Regions from separate parts of the Sphingomonas aerolata genome, predicted to be linked through region 1. Evidence: riboswitches for the same ligand, from Rfam matches in the RefSeq annotation. Region 1 holds a riboswitch; each other region holds the start of a gene.
What was found. Region 1 has a riboswitch for cobalamin ahead of NEF64_RS04585 (TonB-dependent receptor). Riboswitches for the same ligand answer to the same signal wherever they lie in the genome.
Positions count from the first base shown of each region.

Region 2: linked by a shared signal. The riboswitch ahead of NEF64_RS08785 (TonB-dependent receptor) and the one ahead of NEF64_RS04585 (TonB-dependent receptor) in region 1 are both predicted to bind cobalamin.
Region 3: linked by a shared signal. The riboswitch ahead of cobW (cobalamin biosynthesis protein CobW) and the one ahead of NEF64_RS04585 (TonB-dependent receptor) in region 1 are both predicted to bind cobalamin.

Region 1 covers NZ_CP098762.1:976,668-984,168, forward strand. The annotation lists gene NEF64_RS04575 (hypothetical protein) at 1-262, shown strand, start outside; gene NEF64_RS04580 (hypothetical protein) at 376-1,509, opposite strand; gene NEF64_RS04585 (TonB-dependent receptor) at 1,637-3,808, opposite strand; cobalamin riboswitch at 3,977-4,215, opposite strand; gene NEF64_RS04590 (catalase) at 4,436-6,136, shown strand; gene NEF64_RS04595 (ankyrin repeat domain-containing protein) at 6,207-6,779, shown strand; gene NEF64_RS04600 (hypothetical protein) at 6,855-7,064, shown strand; gene NEF64_RS04605 (glycoside hydrolase family 127 protein) at 7,206-7,501, shown strand, end outside.
Region 2 covers NZ_CP098762.1:1,890,855-1,898,355, reverse strand. The annotation lists gene NEF64_RS08795 (DUF4139 domain-containing protein) at 1-46, opposite strand, end outside; gene NEF64_RS08790 (DUF4139 domain-containing protein) at 46-1,440, opposite strand; cobalamin riboswitch at 1,948-2,188, shown strand; gene NEF64_RS08785 (TonB-dependent receptor) at 2,357-4,528, shown strand; gene NEF64_RS08780 (PepSY domain-containing protein) at 4,500-5,972, shown strand; gene NEF64_RS08775 (DUF4113 domain-containing protein) at 6,216-6,542, shown strand.
Region 3 covers NZ_CP098762.1:1,376,354-1,383,854, forward strand. The annotation lists gene NEF64_RS06445 (HoxN/HupN/NixA family nickel/cobalt transporter) at 1-1,027, shown strand, start outside; cobalamin riboswitch at 1,188-1,404, shown strand; gene cobW (cobalamin biosynthesis protein CobW) at 1,542-2,591, shown strand; gene cobN (cobaltochelatase subunit CobN) at 2,597-5,896, shown strand; gene NEF64_RS06460 (cobalamin biosynthesis protein CobG) at 5,893-7,023, shown strand; gene NEF64_RS06465 (precorrin-8X methylmutase) at 7,023-7,501, shown strand, end outside.

The sequences.
Region 1 (7,501 bases):
TCACGAGGTGCGCGAGCTCTGGTACCAGGAGGATGGCAGCGTCATCGTCTACAGCCATCAGGTCGTGCCGCGGCGGTGGTGGAACCGCCTGACGCGGCCGATCGGCGTGCTGCTGATCGTGCTCGCCGTCGCGTGGCCCGCATTGCTGCTATCTCATGGATGGACATGGCTGGGTCTGGCGTTTGCCATTGGCGACGTGTGCGTCGTGCTCGTCGGCCGCGATCTGATCCTGTGGGGGGCCAGGCGCTGGAGCGATCCGTAGGCAACCGCGCTTAGACGCGGAATCGGAAGGTCTGCGCAGCAGGGCGGGTGCCCTGACGGGCTTGTCGCTCGCCAGGGCACATCATGGAATGGCCGGCTCTGCCGACCAGCGGGTCAGTCGCCGGGGAGGGCGGCACCGGCGACTGCGAACAGATCCGCCGCGGAGTGGCGGGACAGGTCGATCGGAAACGCCGCGCTCATCGACACGCCCGCCGGCGCGTCGTTCGCATCGAAGCCGAGCGCGCGGCAGGCCGCCACGCTTGCCTTGGTCCGGCAGGCGAGCCCACCGCCATGTGCAAAGACGTTCAGCAGCACCCGGCGTGCGTGCGAGCGCGGCCGGATGCGCAGATCGGGAACGTCGGTATAATAGATCTCCAGCGCGCCGGGGCAGAGCCGGGCGAGATCGTCGAGCAGCGCCTCGCGCTCGTTCGGTGCGGCGGTCGGTTCGGTGCGCAGCGCCTCCTCGTCACCGTCGGTTTCATCGTCGGCCTCGCTCTCTCCGGCCAGATCTTCGACGGCGGGTGCGGGGCGGTCGGCGAGCAGCCGGGCGAGCCGCTCCTCGAACGCGACCGGATCGACCGCTGGCGCGTCGCCGGGTTCGGTGCCGTCGTTGCAGGGCGGCATGAACGCGGCAATGAGATTCCGCTCGATCGGCGCGAGCCAGTGCTTCTTCACCCATGCGCTCGGCCGCTGCCCGGGCTCGGGGAGAACGGTCGCGGCCAGGTCGCGCGGCAATTGGAGATAGGTGAAGCCGAGGTGATCGAGCATCGTGGCCTCGTTCCCCGGCCCGAACACATCCCAGTGTGCGGCCGCGAGCTGCGCCTTGGCGAAGGTGCAGCTGCCGCCCTTGCGCTGGAGAAGCGGGCTTTCATCGCCGTTCAGCGCCAGCATCGCGACGATCGTCTCGATCGGTCCGTTGGGCTCTGCGGCGGCGAGCGCATGCAGATGCTTGAGATGCCGACGGGCGAAGGTGACATAGGGCGAGCGCAGCGTCTGATAGGTGACGTGCTTCTCCCAGCGCTCGAGGACCGATCCGCCAAAGGGCCGCTCAGCCTTGCCGGCATATAGGCCGACATAGACGAGCCGGTCGTCATGGAACATGCCGTAGATGCCGGGCCCGCGCAGTGCCTCCGGCTCCCCCGCCCAGGGTGCCCGCGGTACGGCGCGCAGGTTCATCCATGCCGGCTTGCCGAGTGTGGGCGGCACGGGACGCAGGGTAAACAGCTCGGAAGCCCGGTAAAACGGCATGCGCAATGTCTCCTCATGGGGTGGCCATGCGGCTTAGGCGGGCGCGCGCGCGACCGGCTATCCGGGGTTTTCCCGGGGGGCGACATCGCCGGTGGCCCGTCCCAAGGGCTGCCGGCCGCGGGGCGCGCTAGAAGCCGACGCGAAGCGAGACGTCGATGGCGCGGGGACGGCCGAGGACCCATTGATGGTTGTTGTACGTGCTGATCGCATAGTCGCGGTCGAACAAATTGTAGCCGTGGATGTCGACCGCGAGCTGCGGCGTCACCGCATAGGAGAGCGTGGCATCGACCGTGGCGTAGCTGGGGACGCGGAAGCTGTTCGCATTGTCCGAATAACTACGCCCGACGTAGCGCAGGCCGGCGCGCGCCTGCAGTGCACGCGTCGCGTTCCAGCGCAGCCAGAGGTTGGCTAGCGCCTCAGGCACGTCCGGCGGGGTATTGCCATCGAAGCGCGTACCGCCTGAGAGGAAGTCGTCGAACGTCGCGTCGAGCACGCTGCCGTTCGCATCAATGCCGACACCGTAAGGCAGATCGAGCGATACCGCGGCCTCGATACCCTTGGCCGATCGCTGGCCGACCTGCTCGACCGGGCTCGTCGGGGTCAGCTGCGCCAGCAGGCGTTTCTTGATGATGCGGTAGGCGGCGAGGGTGGCGGTGCCGCGACCGTCGAGGAACACCGCCTTCGCGCCGACCTCGACCTGATCGCCAACCGCGTTGCTGAACTGCACCTGCCCGGTCGAATAGGTCGTCAGCGTCCCCAGCGGGTCCACGCCGGTGGCATATTGCCCATAGAGCGACACCGTCGGGATCGGCTGATAGACGCTCCCGATCCGCCAGGTCACATTGTGCAGCCGCTTGGCGAGCACGAACGTCTCGGTGCCGGTGCCGCCCGGATAGTCGATCGACCAGCGGCGGATTGTGTCGCGCTCGTAGCGGACGCCACCGATGATCGAGACGTGGGTGCCGAGCTTCAGCCGATCCTCGGCAAAGACCGCATATTCGGTCGTGCGCGTGCGATAGCGCGGTGCGATGCCCTGTGTGTCGACGATCAGACCGGGATCGAACGCGAAGGGGTCGACCTCCGAAACCTGCGGGTCAGACCCGAAATTGTGGGAGTAGGTCAGTTTGATGAGGTTGACGTCGAAGCCCATGACAAGGTCGTTGCCGACGCCATCGGCGATGCCTGTTCGGAGCGTCACGCTGCCCTGATCGCCCCATTGCATCTGGTCGTGGACGATGCCGGTCATGTCGGTACGCACGATGCCGCCGGGCGTACCGGTGTTGCCGCTGCCGTTGGCGCAGACCCCGTCCGCAGCGATCCAGCAATAGGTTTCGAGATTGAGCCAGGAGCGTTTGGAGGTGAGGCGATAGGCCTGGTTGCTGACGGTGACCGCATCGCTCGGCGTCCAGTCGACCTGCAGGCTGGTGCGGTTGTCCAGGTAGCGGATGCCGCCGTCGCGTGTGTTGTAGTTACGCTCCCGGATGCGGTCGTCGAGCCGTCCGTCGATCAGCGGCGTGCCGAAATAGCGCATCGGCTTCTGGTCGCCATAATCATCCCGCGCGGTGACGACGAGCGTGTCGGTCGGCGCCCAGCGCAGCGTGCCCGACACGGCATGACTGCGCGACTGGCCGCGATCGACATAGCCGTCCGATCGGCGATAGCTGCCGTCGATGCGATAGGAGAGGCGCTCGGTGATCGGCCCGCCTGCGCCCGCCGCGACATGGAAGCTGTCCTGCGAGCCGTAGCCGATCTCGCCCTCCACGTGCGTCCGCTGCGTATCGGGTTTACGCATCAGGACATTCACCGCACCGCCCAGCGCGCCCTGGCCGTAGAGCACCGAGGCTGGGCCGCTCAGGATGTCGATCCGCTCGACCATCCACGGATCGGTCGGAAAGGTTATCGTGCCGGCAGCCGGGAACAGCCTTATACCGTCGATCAGCTGAAGCACGGATCCCTGGCCGCTGAAGCCGCGCGCGGCGAGCGCGGTGCCGCCATTGCCGGGGTTTCCGGCGTTGCTGATGCCCGGTGCGCGGCTCGTCGCGTCGATCACCGACAGGTCGCCGCGCGCGCGGATCGTGGCGCCATCGATGACCGAGATCGTCGCGGGGGTCTCGAGCGGCGTGAGGCCCAGGCGGCTGCCGGTCGCGTTCGGCGTGGTGAGCGTGTCGCGCGCCTGCTGGCCGACAACCAGAATGTCCTCATTGTCCGAGACAGGCAAAGACTGAGCGTTGAGCGGTGCTGCGAAAACAGGTGACAGCAAAGCCCCCGCCACCGCGAGGCGAGACAATAGGAATGGCATTACGGTAATCCCCGGGGCGTCGAGCGAACCCGGCAGGGACCTCCCGCGAACGGCCGACATCCGCGCCAGCCGGACGCCATCGCGACCGGCACGCATGCCCGTGCGGTCCCCACCGCACACGTCGTCGCTCGACGGAGTACCGTGCCGCGGCCACCCCCTGGGCCAGGCAAGAGCGACCAGACGCCGGCAGGTCTCCTGGCTCACGGGTCACCACACGATGCACGGCCTTCCCAGGCCCTCATGACGAAACGTCTGGCCCAGTGGCTGCTCCTTCCGGTCGAGGAAGAAGCGAAATGCATCGCGCTCGCCGCTTACAGTTGCAGGGACAGCCTCGGCTTCAGGTAGCGAACCACCCTCACCGCGTTCCCTATTAAGCCCCTTTCGGGGCACCGACGCGATCATGCCGCCCTGCTCGGATCGAACAGGTCAGCGGCGCCGGTCTATCCCGGTCAGGATCGTTCGGCAATCGTCCGGCGAGCGGCGCGATGGCGGCTCGATCGTCCTGCTCGATTGCTGTGATCCAGAAGCTCCGTTTGGCGCGATACGCCTCCTCGATCAGGAGGCGGCGGTGCCGCACGCTCTGTGCGGAAATGCCACGCTGATGGCATGCAGGATTAAGGGATCGAGATGAAGAACGTGAAGAGCCGTCAGGCCGTGACGGCGATGCTGCTGGCTGCGACATCGGCGGGTGCCATGATTCAGCCGGTTGCCGCGCAGACGGTGGCGCCGGCCGAGACGCAGGCGGAAACCCGCATGACGACCGCGGCGGCACCGTCCAGCGCCGGCAAGCCCGCGCTGGCGCAGGCCGGTGTGGCCGGCACCGTTGAAGCCAAGGGTGATTCAGCCAGTGCCGCCGCACCGCAGATGACCCGCGACAATGGCGCGCCGATCGGCGAGAACCGCCACTCGAAGGCGGCGGGCGACCTTGGCCCCGTCCTGCTTGAGGACACGACGCTGATCGAGAAGCTCGCACGCTTCGACCGTGAGCGCGTGCCCGAGCGCGTCGTCCATGCCCGCGGGACCGGTGCCCACGGCGTGTTCACCGCGACCGCGGACATTTCGAGCATCACCAACGCATCCTTGTTCATGCCCGGCAAGCAGACGCCGGTGTTCGTCCGCTTCTCGACCGTGATCCACCCCTCGGGCAGCCCCGAGGGCATGCGGGATCCGCGCGGCTTTGCGACCAAATTCTATACCGATCAGGGCAATTGGGATCTGGTCGGCAACAACCTGCCGATCTTCTTCATCCGCGATGCGATCCAGTTTCCGGACATGATCCACGCGCTCAAGCCCTCGCCTGTGACGAACAAGCAGGACCCCAATCGCTTCTTCGACTTCTTCTCGGCGACGCCGGAGGCGACCAACATGCTCGCGCATGTCTATTCGAACCTCGGTACCCCGGCGTCCTACCGGACGATGGACGGCAACGGCGTCCATGCCTTCAAGCTGGTCAATGCTAAGGGCGAAACGGTGTTCGCCAAGTTCCGCTGGATCAGCCGCCAGGGCGTGCGCAACCTGAACGGCGCGCAGGTGGCGACCGCGACCTGGAACTACCTGACCGACGATCTCTATGGCGAGATCGGCAAGGGCAACTTCCCCGTCTGGGACCTGATGGTGCAGACGATGTCGGCGTCGGCGTTCGCCAAGCTCGACTATAATCCGTTCGACGACACCAAGGAATGGCTGGGCGTACCGTTCCGCAAGATCGGCGAGATGACGCTCAACAAGGTGCCGACCAATTTCTTCGACTATACCGAGCAGTCGGCGTTCGCACCGGCCAACCTCGTGCCGGGGATCGAGGCGTCGCCGGACCGGATGCTGCAGGGCCGGCTGTTCTCCTATTCGGACACGCAGCGCTATCGCATCGGCGCCAATGCGATGCAGTTGCCGGTCAATCGTCCGCTCGCGAGTGTCGTCAACAATTACCAGGACGGCCAGCTCGACCACGCCAACCGCGCGTCCGACGTGAATTACTTCCCGGCGGCGACCGCGGCAAAGTCGACCGATGCCCGCTTCCGCGCCGCGCCCTATGGTGTCGACGCGACCGTCGATGCGAAGCCGATCGCCAAGACCAACAACTTTGCCCAGGCGGGCGAGTTCTACCGGGCGCTGAAGCCGCAGGACAAGGCGGATCTGGTGACCAACCTGGCGGGTGATCTCAATGTCGTGACGTCGGCACGGACGAAGACGATCATGGTCAGCTACTTCTACCAGGCGGACAAGGACTTCGGCACGCGCCTCGCAACCGCGGTGAACGTGCCGATCGCCGACGTGTCGCGCGCGGTGGCGGACTATCGCGCCGCCAATCCGGGCCAGAGCGCCCGCTGATCCCGGGGCAGGGGGCGCGCCACGGCGCGCGCCGCCTGCCGTGGCAGACTTCAAGGAATCGAGACCGACGATGCTGACTTATCTTGCCGCGCTGCTCGCCGCGGCCGGTCCACAGGCCGCTGCGACCGAGCGACAGACGCCCCCTGCGGTCGCGGCCTTGCCATCACCCGAGCGTCGCCAGCAGCTGCTGTTCGAGGCGGCCCGGCTCGGTCGGACGGACATGATCGATCCGCTGCTCAAGGCCGGCGCCGACATCAATGCCTATGACGAGCGCGGTTTCACGCCCCTGATCCTGGCGGCGTATAACGGACAGCTTGCCACGGTCGACGCGCTGATCGGCAAGGGCGCCGACGCCTGCCGTCCGGATCGCGACCAGGGCAACAGCGCGCAGATGGGTGTCGCGTTCAAGGGCGAGGATGCGATCGCGGCGCGGCTGCTGAAGGCAGGGTGCGACGTGAACGCGCGCAATCATGCCGGGCAGACCGCGCTGATGATGGCATCGCTGTTCAATCGCCGGGCACAGGTCGACCTGTTGCTGGCGGCGGGTGCGGTCCGGACGATCGAGGATGCGGCGGGACGATCGGCAGGTTCGGTCGCGGCCGGGCAGGGCAACGCCGCGATGGCGGAACGCGTCAAGCGCTGACGCAAGTCTTCGGGCGGGCGCGTCACTACCGTTCCGCATTGACGCGGCGCGGCATCCGGGGCCATCGCGTTGGCCATGACCAAGAGCAAGGGACGCACCGGCGCGCACGCGCGCGCCAATATCCAGCCTGCGCCGACAGCCGCCGAGCTCGACGCAGCTAGGCGCGAGGCCGTTCAGATCGAGGGGCGGCTCGCCGGCCTCGCGGCCGGGCATCCGTCGGTCAAGATCTGGAAGGCCCGCCTCCGGGCCGCGCAGGCGGTGATCGCTCGCGCGCCGCGCGACTGAGACGCTCATAGAGGTGCGGCCGGGTCTGGATCACGGCGCACCGATGTTCACGATCACACCGTCAGCTCATGTCAGTCGCGGGATTTACTCCGACAAGTGAAGCCGATAGCCTGTGTCTAAAGACGTGGCTGGGAGAGTGACATGGGTTGGACGCGTCGCGGCGCGCTAGGCGCGGGGATCGCACTGGGGGTGGTGCCGCCATTCGCCCTGGCGGCGGCGGATGCACCCTCGGCGGCGACCCCCTTTCCGCTGTCGCAGGTGCGGTTGCGGCCGTCGATCTTCCTGACGTCGGTGCAGGCGAACCAGCGCTATCTGCTGTCGCTCGATGCGAACCGTCTGCTGCACAATTTCCATGCCGGGGCAGGGTTGCCGACCAAGGGCGAAGTCTATGGCGGATGGGAGTCGCGCGGGATCGCCGGGCATTCGCTCGGCCATTA
Region 2 (7,501 bases), 910 kb from region 1:
CCCTGCCCGCCAGCAGCGCGACCGCCAGGAGCAGCAGATGGCGCATCAGTAGCGCGTGTCGAAGGTCGCCGTCACCGTGGTGCTGCCATTGGCCGGCACCGATACCTGCCACGCCAGCGTGCCGGCGGTGCGACGTTCACCCTTCGCGCTGTCCTCGACGACCCGGACGTCGTTCCAGTCGAGCCCGCCCTGGATGAGCTCGACCGTGACCGGACGGGCGCGGGCGTTAGTCAGCTTGTACTGCATCGCCGTGCGCCAGCGGCTGTCGCCCTGCCGCGTGCGCGACACGGTGACGGGCTGCACCTTCACGTCGAACGCGTCGCCGGTGGGAAGCGCGATGGTCGACCCTTGCGGGGTATGCTCGATCCGGTTTTCGCCGGTGAACTGCGGCTGCCCGCGGGCATCGCGGACATAGACCCGGACCACCCCCGCCGGCAGCGCGTCGCCCAAGCCTGCTGCACCCGAGTTACTGAACCGCAGCACCGACTGCGCGCTGCGTGGTTCGTTCGAACCGCCGAGCCAGCCATTCTCGAACCGATAGCCCGCGCCCGCCGCCACGCCCTTGGCATCGAGGAAGCTGACCTGCTTGGTCTGCTTGTCGGCGATCGTGGTGCGGTCGGCCAGCGGATAGAGGTAGAAGTCGCCGAGCTGCTCGCGCGCGGCGCTCTCGGTGCCGGGGCGTGTCGTCGTTCGGCGGCGCGGACGCCGCGCATAGCCGCCGCTGCCGTCATCGTCGGCGCTGCCGACCTCGCCGGCGACCAGCAGCGTTTTGGCGTTGGCGAACGTCGTCCCGCTGCTATTCTTAAGCGTTACCCAGCCCTGGATATCGACCGTGCCGCTCTTGTCGTCGAACAGCGCGACATAATCGGCGCTCCAGCCGAGCCCGCGGCTCAGGTAGGACAGCGTCGCCGGGCGGGTTCCTCCGCGCGTGCTGGTCAGTGTCACCGACAGCGTCGGGCGCGCCCGCAGCGCGTCGGGCACCCGGTCGAACACCGCGCGCACCGGCAGGCCGTCGTCGCGCAGTACCTCGACATGACCGTTCACTTCGATGACCACGCCGCCGTTCACCGCCAGAACTTTCGCGCGATCGCGGGTTTCCGCGCCGGTGGCCGGATTGGTCCGCACCAGCGTGATCGTCTCGCCGACCGCTTTCTCCATCAGGCTCGACGGGCTGAGCAGGTCATAGTCGAAATTCTGCTCGACGATCGCGGCATCGGGCACGGTCAGCGACACCGTTTCCGGTCGGATCGCTGCGCTCACGTCGGGGAAATTCTGTTGAACCCGCCCGCTCGCCAGGTTCAGCGGACGGATGTCCTGCACCAAGGCGACGTCGTTGGTGTAGATGGTGACCGACACGTCGCCTTGCGCCGTTCCGGCGGTCGAGGAATCAGCAGGGGGCGGCAATTGCTGAGCGGCTGCCGAAATCGACCCGAGCAGCATCACCAAACCACACGCTCTCGAGATGCTTTTGCGCACGCTACTCTCCCCCGGTCCTTGCTATAATGGCGAGACCGCATCAGAAGGGCAACGCGACATTGTGGGTCTGATTTTCTGACCCAAACAACGGCGCTTGTTCGCTCTGATCGGTGCGATGCGCCATTAAGGTTATGATACGTTGATCATAGCCAAACTGACGGTGTCCGCGAGACCGACGGCGGAGAGCAAGTCCGTCGGTTACTGGTCGTAGCGGGTGCCGATACGCCACCAATCCTTGGAGCGCCCGAACAAGATATCGATCCGGTCGACGCCGAGCTCGGCGACGCCTTCCCACCGAATCCGCAAAGACCCAATTCCGGTCGTTCTCGACGCATCTGTCGCTTCCCAACTTCCGACATTCGTTAATGGGCACCGACACTCCGTTTGGACTTTTGCGATCGTCGCGTCGACCAATTGCCGGATCGTCTTCGTCAGGATACACCGTCCCCGCTGACCTGCTCCGCTGGAGACGGTCGGCATGATCGCGTCGGTGCCCCGAGAGGGGCTTAATAGGGAACGCGGTAAGGGTGGTTCGCCACCCGAAGCCGAGGCTGTCCCTGCAACTGTAAGCGGCGAGCGCGATGCATATCGCTTCTTCCTTCACAGGGAGGGGCAGCCACTGGGCCGGACGTTCTGTCATAAAGGCCTGGGAAGGCCGTGCATCGTGTGATGACCTGTGAGCCAGGAGACCTGCCGGCGTCTGGTCGCTCTTGCCTGGCCCAGGGGGTGGCCGCGGCACGGTACTCCGTCGAGCGACGACGTGTGCGGTGGGGACCGCACGGGCATGCGTGCCGGTCGCGATGGCGTCCGGCTGGCGCGGATGTCGGCCGTTCGCGGGAGGTCCCTGCCGGGTTCGCTCGACGCCCCGGGGATTACCGTAATGCCATTCCTATTGTCTCGCCTCGCGGTGGCGGGGGCTTTGCTGTCACCTGTTTTCGCAGCACCGCTCAACGCTCAGTCTTTGCCTGTCTCGGACAATGAGGACATTCTGGTTGTCGGCCAGCAGGCGCGCGACACGCTCACCACGCCGAACGCGACCGGCAGCCGCCTGGGCCTCACGCCGCTCGAGACCCCCGCGACGATCTCGGTCATCGATGGCGCCACGATCCGCGCGCGCGGCGACCTGTCGGTGATCGACGCGACGAGCCGCGCACCGGGCATCAGCAACGCCGGAAACCCCGGCAATGGCGGCACCGCGCTCGCCGCGCGCGGCTTCAGCGGCCAGGGATCCGTGCTTCAGCTGATCGACGGTATAAGGCTGTTCCCGGCTGCCGGCACGATAACCTTTCCGACCGATCCGTGGATGGTCGAGCGGATCGACATCCTGAGCGGCCCAGCCTCGGTGCTCTACGGCCAGGGCGCGCTGGGCGGTGCGGTGAATGTCCTGATGCGTAAACCCGATACGCAGCGGACGCACGTGGAGGGCGAGATCGGCTACGGCTCGCAGGACAGCTTCCATGTCGCGGCGGGCGCAGGCGGGCCGATCACCGAGCGCCTCTCCTATCGCATCGACGGCAGCTATCGCCGATCGGACGGCTATGTCGATCGTGGCCAGTCGCGCAGCCATGCCGTGTCGGGCACGCTGCGCTGGGCACCGACCGACACGCTCGTCGTCACCGCACGGGACGATTACGGCGACCAGAAGCCGATGCGCTATTTCGGCACGCCGCTGATCGAGGGACGGCTCGACGACCGCATCCGGGACCGCAACTACAACACACGCGACGGCTTTATCCGCTACCGCGACAACCGCACCAGCCTGCAGGTCGACTGGACGCCAAGCGACGCGGTCACCGTCAGCAACCAGGCCTATCGCCTCACGTCGAAACGCTCGTGGCTCAACCTCGAAAGCTATTGCTGGATCGCCGCAGACGGGATCTGCTCCAACGGCAGCGCCAACACCGGTACGCCCGGCCGCATACTGAGGACGGACATGACCGGGATCGTCCACGACCAGACGCAGTGGGGCGATCAGGGCAGCGTGACGTTCAAGACGGGCATCGCCGATGGCGTCAGCAACGACCTTGTCGTGGGCTTCGACGTCAACCTCATCAAACTAACCTATTTGCACAATTTCGGGTCTGATCCCCAGGTCTCCGAGGTCGATCCCTTCGCGTTCGATCCCAGTCTGATCGTCGACACCCAGGGGATCGCACCGCGCTATCGGACGCGGACCACCGAATATGCGGTCTTTGCCGAGGACCGGCTGAAGCTCGGCACGCACGTCTCGATCGTCGGTGGCGTGCGCTACGAGCGCGACAAGATCCGCCGCTGGTCGATCAACTTTCCGGACGGCGCTGGCATCGAGACATTCGTGCTCGACAAGCGGCTGCACAACGTGACCTGGCGGATCGGGAGTGTCTATCAACCGATCCCGACGGTGTCGCTCTATGCGCAATATGCCACCGGCGTGGATCCTCTGGGGACGCTGACCACCTATTCGACCGGGCAGGTGCAGTTCAGCAACGCGGTGGGCGACCAGCTCGAGATCGGCGCCAAGGCGGTCTTCCTCGACGGTCGCGGCACCGCCACCCTCGCCGCCTACCGGATCGTCAAGAAACGCCTGCTGGCGCAACTGACCCCGACGAGCCCGGTCGAGCAGGTGGGACAGCGATCGGCCAGGGGCATCGAAGCCGCAGTGTCACTCGATCTGCCTTACGGTGTCGGGATCGATGCAAACGGCAGCGTGCTCGACGCGACGTTCGACGACTTCATCTCAGGCGGCTCGAGCTTCAACGGCAATACCCCGCCGGACGTGCCCGAGACGCTCGCCAATTTCTGGCTGCGCTGGAACGCCACGCACGCGGTTCAGGCACGCGCCGGATTGCGCTATGTTGGACGTCGCTATTCGAACAATGCCAACAGCTTCCGCGTCCCCAGCTACACCACGGTCGATGCCACGCTTTCTTATGCGGTGACGCCACGCCTCGCCGTCGATATCCACGGCTACAACCTGTTTGACCGCGCCTACGCGCTAAGCACGTACAACAATCAGCAGTGGGTCCTTGGCCGTCCCCGCTCGGTTGACGTTTCACTTCGTGCCAGCTTTTAACGCCCTCAGGCGGCCGGGGCTTGGCAGGACTGCCCGGCGCTGGCTGTACCTCATTCATCGCTGGATCGGCATCGCCAGCTGCCTGTTCTTCGCCATGTGGTTTCTGTCCGGGCTGGTGATGCTCTACGTGCCCTATCCCTCCCTCTCGCCAGCCGAGAAGCTGGTTGGGAGCGAGGCGATCGACTGGGCAGCAGTGAACGTGCCGCCCCCGCTAGACGGCGGACGGCTACCGCAGGAGCTGTTGCTCGAGATGCGCGACGGCGCGCCTGTTTGGCGCGTGACCGGGTGGGATGGAACGCACACCACTTCCGCGGCCAGTCGCGGTACTGTCCTGCGACCGGTCGATGCTCTTTACGCCGGTCGGGTCGCTGGCCGCTTTGGCAACGTACCGACGAAGCACGTAGAACGGCTGACCCGGGATCAGTGGACGGTTGCTGGCGGCTTCGATCGACACCGTCCACTTTGGAAAGTTGCGCTTGCCAACGCGTCCGGCACGGAGGCCTATGTGTCGTCGAATACGGGCGCCGTGGTTCAAGTGACCACCCGTCGCGAGCGGTTCTGGAACTGGCTCGGTTCGGTGCCGCACTGGCTCTATCCGACGGTTCTGCGACGGGATCAAACGATCTGGCGTCAGGTCGTGCTGTGGGCGTCTGGTCCCTGCATCGCCGCGGCGGTTGCGGGGATGTGGATCGGCATCCTGCGGACCCGCATTGGCGCACGGCGCTTCAAAGGCGGGCGAATGACGCCCTACGACGGCTGGATGCTGTGGCATCATGTCGCGGGGCTGGTGGGTGGTATCTTCCTGATCGCCTGGATCTTCAGCGGATGGCTGTCGGTCGATCCCGGCCATCTGTTTCGCGGGACGAAGCCAGACGATGCGGCTGTGCGGATCTATCAGGCATCTGATCCGATGCCGGACCTAGCACTCGACCGGCTCCGCATAGCAGGCGAGGGTGCGGTTGTAGCGGCGTTGACTGATTATGCGCGAACCCCGCTCATCGTGCTGTCCTATCGCAACGGGCGGCGAGTAGTGTTGAATGCGGCAACACTCGCGCCATCCCAAACTACAGAGGTGGCCATCGTGAGGGCCGCACGTCATCTGGAGGGCCCCGCGCCGCTACTCTCAGTTGATCTCCTGACGATGCCCGATGCATACTGGTATGCGGTCGGCATGCTACCGCGTCTGCCAGTGTTGCGGCTGCGTTTTGCCGATCCGGCACAGACTTGGTTCTATATCGATCCCGCTACCGGGGAAGTTCTCCGGAAGGTCGATGAACGACAGAGGGCGTACCGCTGGGTATTCGACCTCCTTCACAAATGGGATCTGAACACGCTGACATTGCACCGGCCAGCCTGGGATGGACTGATCTGGATGTTCTCGATCGCCGGTGTGGTGACATCAATAAGCGGTATCTGGCTTGGGTGGAAAAGACTTATCCGATGACTGGGCGGACCCATAAGTCGCCGTTCGGGTGCCCTTCCCCGCCTCCCAACTTCCGCCGTTCATTCATCGGGTTCCACGGCAGCGCTTGCCTTCCGTTTAAGCGGTCGTTCGAAATGACTGCCTGGAAATCGATGGCTTCCGAAAGTCATCCCGAACGATGCAATATTGGCCGCCTTGCCTACACCCGCGCCCGGTACGACAATACGCAGCCTTATATCGGTGTCCGCGCCTACCCTACATCCCATGACGAACGACAGCTTCGAACTAATCGGGGCCGCCAGGCGCGCGGCTGAGAAGGCGTGGCGGGATGGTTACGCCTACACGAAGGCCGGCATCATGCTCGACGATATGCTTCCTGAGGACGAATGGCCGCGCACGCTGTTCGAAGAGGATACGGCCAAGCGAGACCGGCTGATGGGCGCACTCGACGCAATCAATGGCAAATTCGTGACGTGGACTGCGGTGACGGCGTCGCAGGGCTTCAAGCGCGAGTGGAAGATGCGGTCGGAGATGCGATCGCCGGCGTGGACGACGGACATTGCTGAAGCGCCAATTGTCTCTGCGCGATAGAGGATCAGATGGAGACTGCCGCGTGGCGTCGCTCGGCATTGCGGCTTCTGAAAGCTCAAGCCTTCGGGGAGGCGGACACGAGCTTAAACATCGCTTCCCCAATATATGCCCTTAGCGCGCGCCGCGTTAAGCTGATCGTCTTGCCCTCACCGAGACATGACGCAATTGCCGGCTTCAATTGCTCAGTGGCACCGGTATCTTGCGAGCTCCATGGACGTGAAATTAGCAGAACGTGAGCAGCAACCGGTGACGATCGAGCGACGCAATCGCCGAGCGCACGTTCCGGGCGGTAACTGGCCGGCAGTGCTGCAACAGGACCATTAAACTCATCAGCTAACTTGAGGGGGGGAAGGTCTTTTATAAGGCCCAGATCTGGCGCCTTCCGGAATTGAAGGCGGTATAGTGCAGGATACAGGGCACCCCGAAAAACGTCCGGCTGGATTATCATCATCGTAACAGAGCCCGGTCTGCTAGCGTCAACCGAAAGGCATTTAGAATTTGACGCCTTTGACGCCAAATCAACGTATTCTGCCGTATTGGGTATTGATTTGACAAATTGGCTAGCTACCAGTCTTGTCTTTTTGTCCCGTATAATACAATCTGCATACCTCGCTACGAATATGTCAGCTTTGTCATGCCGTAAGTCGGTTCCCGACTGCGCGGCAACGGAAGAAGCTGAGAGGGTGATCGCGCATGCCGCCGAAAATCTAGCTACGCTCAACCGATTCATGACAATCCCCACCATCTATTATGTCATTCTGTGATCGGTCTATTTGACCCTACTAATAATGGCATCAACTTTGCGCGTTGGAAACACCGGCTACCTCATTGTCATGCAGTCTGCCGGGTCCGGCCAATTACACCTCCGGGTGTATTGGCGCCACCAGTTCGTTCGTGTCACAGGCGGCCAGCACGCAGTGGCTTATGGTCAACTTTTCGCCCGAAACCAGCAATTGCGA
Region 3 (7,501 bases), 400 kb from region 1:
GACCGCCGGTCGTTCGACGCGACACCGGATCGGCTGGATGTTCGCGATGCTGGTGGCGGCCAATATCGCCGCCTGGGGATGGGCGTTCGCGCTGTTCCAAACGCAGCCATTGATGCTGGGCACCGCGATGCTCGCCTGGGGGCTGGGGCTGCGCCATGCGGTCGACGCCGATCATATCGCGGCGATCGACAACGTGACGCGCAAGCTGATGCAGGACGGGCAGCGGCCGATCGGGGTCGGCTTCTGGTTCGCGGTCGGCCATTCGGGGATCGTCCTGATCGCCGCGGTCGCGATCGCGCTGACCGCGAGTGCGCTGGCGCAGTTCGAGGCGTTCAAGCAGGCGGGCGGGGTGATCGCGACACTGATCTCCGCGCTGTTCCTGTTCACGATCGCGGCGATGAACCTGATCATCCTGCGATCGGTGTGGCGGACCTTCGGCCATGTCCGCGGCGGGGGGCGCTATGTCGAGGAGGATCTCGACCTGCTTCTCGGCAATCGCGGGCTGCTCGCGCGGCTGTTCCGGCCGATGTTCCGGCTGGTCACGCGCAGCTGGCACATGGCGCCGCTCGGGTTCCTGTTCGGGCTGGGGTTCGACACCGGGACCGAAGTCGCGATCCTCGGCCTGTCTGCAAGCCAGGCGGCGGACGGGCTGTCGATCGGCACGGTGCTGGTGCTGCCGGTGCTGTTCGCGACGGGCATGGCACTGGTCGACAGTGCCGACGGGGTGGTGATGCTCGGCGCGTATGAATGGGCGTTCGTGAAGCCGATCCGCAAGCTCTATTACAACATCACGATCACGCTGATCTCGGCGATCGTCGCGATCGCGATCGGCGGGATCGAGACGCTCGCGCTGCTGGCGTCGAAGCTCGGCCTGAGCGGGGGCGTGTGGGACGTTGCTTCGGCGCTGGGCGAGAATTTCAACGGGCTGGGCTTTGCGATCATCGCGCTGTTCGTGGCGTGCTGGGTGCTGAGTTTCGCGATCTACCGGTGGAAGCGGTTCGACGAGATCGAGGTGGTGCGGGGGTAACGAGCAGCGTCGTCATCCCCGGCTCGACCCGGCGCCCAGAGCCAATCACCGGATCATGCGTGGCCCTGGATCCTGACTTTCGTCAGAATGACGGAGGTCAGGTGCATTGGCACAGTCACGAAACTCCTCTAAACCCAACCCCGAGGTTTGGTTCTACCGAACCTCAACAGATCGCGCCGGTGCCCTTCGGGGCTTGAATGGGAATGCGGTGCGGGAGCTTTGCCTCCCAATGCCGCGGCTGTCCCTGCAACTGTAAGCGGTGAGCGAGACGCACAGGCCCCCGATGCGGGGGCAGCCACTGGGTCACGGGACCTGGGAAGGCGTGCATCGAGCTTCGACCCGCGAGCCAGGAGACCTGCCAGCGTCATGGTCGCTCTTGCCTTGATCCAGGGGATGGTCGCGGCACGGTACTCCGTCTGAGCGACGAACGCGTGCGGCCTTCAGGTCGTGCGCGCGTGTGGCTGCGGGCGTGCGCCCGTCCGTGGCCGTCGTTCCAACGCCCGGAGAGTATCGCATGACCGACCCCCAGCCGACCCTGGCCAAGATTCCCGTTACCATCGTCACCGGATTCCTCGGCGCGGGCAAGACCACGCTGATCAGCCACCTGATCCGGAATGCCGGTGGCCGGCGGCTCGCGGTGATCGTCAACGAATTCGGCACGCTCGGTATCGACGGCGACATCTTGAAGGGCTGCGCGATCCCCGATTGCCCGGCCGAGAATGTCGTCGAGCTCGCCAATGGCTGCATCTGCTGCACCGTCGCGGACGATTTCATCCCGACCGTCGAGACTTTGCTCGCGCTTGACCCGCGGCCCGACCACATCCTGATCGAGACGTCGGGGCTCGCTTTGCCCAAGCCGTTGCTCAAGGCGTTCGACTGGCCCGCGATCCGGTCGCGGATCACAGTCGACGGGGTGATCGCTCTGGCCGATGCGGAAGCGGTCGCCGCGGGACGGTTCGCGCCCGACCTCGCCGCGATCGAGGCGCAGCGGCGCGCGGATCCGAGCGTGGATCACGAGACGCCGCTTGCCGAGGTGTTCGAGGACCAGCTTGCCTGTGCGGATCTGGTGCTGCTGACCAAGGCGGATCTGGCGGGCGAGGCGGGGGTGGCTGCGGCGCGCGCGGTGGTCGCGACGGAGTCCCCGCGTGCGTTGCCGGTGATCGCGCTGACCGACGGGGTGATCGATCCGCGCGTCGTGCTCGGGCTGAACGCGGCGGCGGAGGACGACATCGCCGCGCGACCGTCGCACCATGATGGCGCGGACGATCACGAGCATGACGATTTCGACAGCATGATCGTCGACCTCGGCGAGATCGCGGACCCGGCGGCGCTCGCCGCGCGGATCGAGACCCTCGCGCGCGACGCCGACATCCTGCGCGTGAAGGGCTATGCCGCGGTGACGGGCAAGCCGATGCGGCTGCTGGTGCAGGCGGTCGGGGCGCGGGTGCGGACGCAATATGACCGGCCGTGGCGCGGCGACGAGGCGCGCCAGACGCGGCTGGTGGTGATCGCGGAGCATGACCGGATCGACCCCGCAAGGATCCGGGCCGCGCTTCAGGGCTGACGACGATGCACGTCGTCTTCCGCGAAAGCCACGGGCTGGAGGAGAGCGCGGTCCCGCAGGACCTGGCGCAGAGCCCGGCGGATCTTGTCGTCCTGTCCTTTTCGGACGGGGATCTCGGCGCGTTCGCGGCCGGGTGGCGGCGTGCGGCGGCGAGTGGGAGCCCGCTGCCGTCGCTCCGGCTCGCCAATCTGTCCGCGCTCGCGCATCCGCTGTCGGTCGATACCTATGTCGAGCGGACGCTGAGCGGGAGCGGGAGCGGTGGGGCGAAGGGGATCGTGATCCGGCTGATCGGCGGGCGGTCCTACTGGTCCTATGGGTTGCAGCAGGTCGAGGCACTGGCGCGGGCGCGGGGGATCGCGCTGGCGGTGCTGCCGGCCGACGGGCGGATCGACGCACGGCTCGATGCGGCGTCGACGGTGCCGGTGTCGACGCTGCGCCGGCTCGCCGCCTTGTGCGACGATGGCGGCGCGGTCGCGGCGCAGGCGGCGCTGGCGCAGATGGCGCTGGCGGCAGGGCTCTATGCGGGGCCGGTCGCGGGGGTGAAGACGGTCCCAGAGGTCGGCGGCTGGCAGCCGCGCGACGGGGTGACGTGCCCCGCGGCGTTCGCGATGACTGCGACGCGGCCGCGAATCCTGCTGATCTTCTACCGTTCCTACCTGACCGCTGCCGATCTCGACCCGGTCGAGGCGCTGCATGCCGGGCTGAGCGCGGCGGGGTTCGAGGTCGTCGGGCTGTTCGCGCCGTCGCTGAAGGCGCCGGGCGCGGCGGGGTGGCTGGCGCGTTGGGTCGTCGCACTGCGCCCGGCGGCGATCGTGAACGCCACCGCCTTTTCCGGCCGCGGCGCCGATAACAGCTCGCCGCTCGACGGGGCGGGGGTGCCGGTGTTCCAGGTCGCGCTGGCGACATCGGACCGCGCCGCCTGGGCGGGATCGACGCGCGGGCTGTCCCCCGCCGACCTGGCGATGCACGTTGTTCTGCCCGAGGTCGACGGACGGCTGTTCGCAGGCGTCGCGAGCTTCAAGGAGGACGGCGTCCGCGACGACGCTCTCGGCTATGCGCGGCGCGAGCACCGGGCCGAGCCCGCCCGGATCAACGCGATCGTCGCGCGCGTCGCGGCCTGGGTGCTTCTGGCGGAGCGGCCGGTCGCCGAGCAGCGGCCCGCGGTCGTGCTGTCGACCTATCCGGGCAAGGAGTATCAGATGGCGCATGCGGTCGGGCTTGACGCGCTGGCGTCTGCCGAGGCGATCGTCGAGGACCTGGCGGCCGCGGGTTATGCGACCGGGGAGACTGCATCCGGAGGCCTGGCCGAGGCGCTGGCGACGGGGCGGATCGCGTGGCCGGTCGCGGCGTATCGTGCGGCGCTTGGGGGCTTGCCGGCCGTGTTGCGCGAGGCGCTCGAGGAAAGCTGGGGCGCGCCCGAGGACGATCTGGCCTGTGTCGACGGCGCGTTCGGGTTCGCGGGCGTCGAGCGGGGGGGCGTGGTGATTGCGCTCCAGCCCGAACGCGGGCGCAGTGCGGCGCGGGTCGGGGAGTATCACGACCTGTCGCGCTGTCCCCGTCATGCCTATGTCGCCTTCTATCTGTGGCTGCACGCGCGGGGGAGTGATGCGCTGATCCATGTCGGCGCGCACGGGACGCTCGAATGGCTGCCGGGCAAGGCGGTCGCGCTGTCGGGGGAATGCTGGCCCGAGGCGCTGACCGGGGCGATGCCGGTGCTCTATCCGTTCATCGTCAACGATCCGGGCGAGGCGGCGCAGGCGCGGCGGCGGATCGGCGCGGTGACGATCGGCCATGTCCCGCCGCCGGCCGCGACGACGCGCAGCGGCGCGGGGCTGGGGCGGCTCGAATCGCTGCTCGACGAGTTTTCGACCGCCGACGGGCTCGACCCCGCGCGGCGCGACCGGCTGCAGCGCGACATTGCCGACGAGGCGCGCGCGACCGGACTGGCGGCGACGCTGCGGCTCGACGAGGCGGCGAGCCAGGCGGAGGCGATCACGCGAATCGACACGTTCGTGTGCGACGTGAAGGAGAGCCAGTTCGGCGACGGGCTGCACGTCTATGGGCGTGGCGAACAGGGGGAGGCCGAGCGCGACGGGCTGCTGAACGCGTTGCGCGGCATGCGGATCGCGGCGGGGCCGTCGGGGTCGCCGTGGCGCGGACGCAGCGACGTCCTGCCGACCGGGCGCAACCTGTATGCGACCGACGCGCGCGCGGTGCCGTCGCGCGCGGCGCATGCGCAGGGCGTGCGGCTGGCCGACGAGTTGGTCCGCCGGCATCTGCAGGACGAGGGCGACTATCCGCGCGCGCTGGTCGTCGACCTGTGGGCGTCGGCGACGATGCGGACCGCGGGCGAGGAGTTCGCGATGGCGCTCCACCTGCTCGGCGCGGAGCCGGTCTGGGATCACGCGTCGGACCGCGTCACGGGGGTCGAGATCCTGCCGCTGGCGAGGCTCGACCGGCCGCGGATCGACGTGACGCTGCGCGTATCGGGGCTGTTTCGCGACGCGTTTCCCGCGCTCGGCCAGATGTTCGGGCAGGCGGTGCGCGCGCTGGCGCTGCGCGACGAGCCCGGCGACTGGAACCCGTTCGTTGGCGCTGCCGTCGGTGCGCGGGTCTATGGGCCGGAGCCGGGTCGCTACGGACTGGGTCTTGGCGATGCGGGCGAGACGTACGGCGAGGCGGCCCGGGCGGCGGCGGGTGCGGCGTGGCTGGCGGCGTCGAGCCACGCGCTCGACGGGGCGGGCGACGACGGTGCGACGCGGTTCGATCCGGCGGGGATCCGCGACCGGGTCGCCGCCGCCGACGCGTTCGTCCATGTTCAGGACCTGCCCGAAACCGACCTGTTGCTCGCCGCGGATTATGCTGCACACGAGGCAGGGTTTGCGGCCGCGCAGGCGGTTGCGGGGGGCAAGGCCGCGGCGCTGTATCATCTCGATGCGCGCGACCCAGAACGGCCGCGTGCGCGGTCGCTGGACGAGGAGATTGCGCGGGTCGTTCATGCGCGGGCGGCGAACCCGGCCTGGGTCGAGGGGATGATGCGGCACGGGTTTCGCGGGGGCGCGGAGATCGCCGCGACGCTCGACCATATGGCGATGTTCGCGCAGCTGGCGCGGGTGGTGTCTCCCGAGCTTATCGATCTCTACTATGATGCGACGCTGGGGCGCGACGCGGTGCGCGCGTTTCTGGAAAGCGCGAACCCCGCGGCGCTGGCGGCGATGACCGCGCGGTTCGCGGCGCTGCATGCGGCCGGTCTGTGGCCGACGCGGCGCAATTCGATCCTCGCGCAGCTCGAGCTGCCGGCATGAGCGCGTTCGCCGTCAAGGGATGGTGCCCCGATGCGTGGCGGCCGATGGCGGCGGGCGACGGGCTGCTGGTGCGGATCCGCCCGCCGCTCGGCCGGCTGACGCGCGCGCAGACACTCGCGCTGTGTGATGCGGCGATGGCGTGGGGGAATGGCGAGGTCGACGTGACCAGCCGCGCGAACCTGCAGATCCGCGGCGTGGCCGAGGCGGGCTGGCGGGGGCTGGTCGAGGCGTTGTTGGCAGTCGGGCTGATCGACCCCGATCCGGAGCGCGAGGCGCGGGGTGCGGTTCTGGTTGCGCCCGACTGGCAGGACGGGGACGATACGCAGCATATCGCCACCGCGTTGCGCGAGCGATTGGCTGACCTGCCGGTGCTGCCCGGCAAGGTCGGTTTTGCAATTGATGCCGGCCCGGCGCCGGTGCTGACCCGCGCGCCCGCCGATTTCCGGGTCGAGCGCGCGGTGGACGGCAGGCTGCTGGTCCGCGGCGAGGGGCGTGCGGCGGGGGTGGACGTGACGCGCGACACCGCGGTCGACGCGCTGATCGCGCTGGCGCGGTGGTTCGTCGACAGCGGCGGTGCGGCGGCGGGGCGGATGGCGCGCCACGCGGCGGCCGTGCCGGGGCCCGCGACTTTGGTCCCTGCGCCCGTCGCGCCGCCGCCCGAGGCGGGGGCGCACCCACTCGGCGCGGCGATCGCGCTCGGTTTCGGGCGGATCGCGGGGACGGTGCTGCGCGACCGGATCGCTGCGGAACCGGTCACGGCGATCCGGGTGACGCCGTGGCGGATGCTGATCCTCGAAGGGGGTGTGCCAGATAACGCGCGCGACCAGAGCAGCGTGCGCGCCGGGGTGGACGCCTGTGTCGGCGCGCCCGCCTGTCCGCAGGCGAGCGTCGCGACGCGCGACCTCGCGCGGCGGCTGGCTCCATTGGTCGCTGGCAGCCTGCACGTGTCGGGATGCGCCAAGGGCTGCGCGCGTGCGAGGCCTGCGGACGTGGTGCTGACCGGGCGCGACGGGCGGTTCGATCTTGCCCTGCACGCGCGCGCGGGCGCGGGCGCGCCGCCGCTGCTCGGCGCGTTCGAACCCGCTCAGATTATCGCCCATTTCTCCCAGCCGTCCGGAGCCGCCTGATGCCCTATGCCTATGAGACTGACGGGGCCGCGATCTATCGCCAGTCGTTCGCGATGATCCGCGCCGAGGCGGATCTCGCGCGGTTTGACGCCGAGGAGGAGCCGGTCGCGGTGCGGATGATCCATGCCGCGGGGCTGGTCCCCCTGGCGGGGGATATCCGCTTTTCGCCCGGCTTCGCACATACCGCGCGTGCGGCGTTGCGGGCGCGGGCGCCGATCCTGTGCGATGCGCGGATGGTGACCGAGGGGATCACGCGCGCGCGTTTGCCGGCGGACAATGCGGTGATCTGTACGCTGCACACACCCGAGACGGTCGCGCTGGCGAGAGAAATGGCAACGACGCGCTCGGCCGCCGCGCTGGAATTCTGGCGACCGCATCTGGCAGGCGCGGTGGTGGCGATCGGCAATGCCCCGACTGCGCTGTTCCACCTGCTCAATATGCTGGAGGATCCCGATTGTCCGCGGCCCGCGGCAATCAT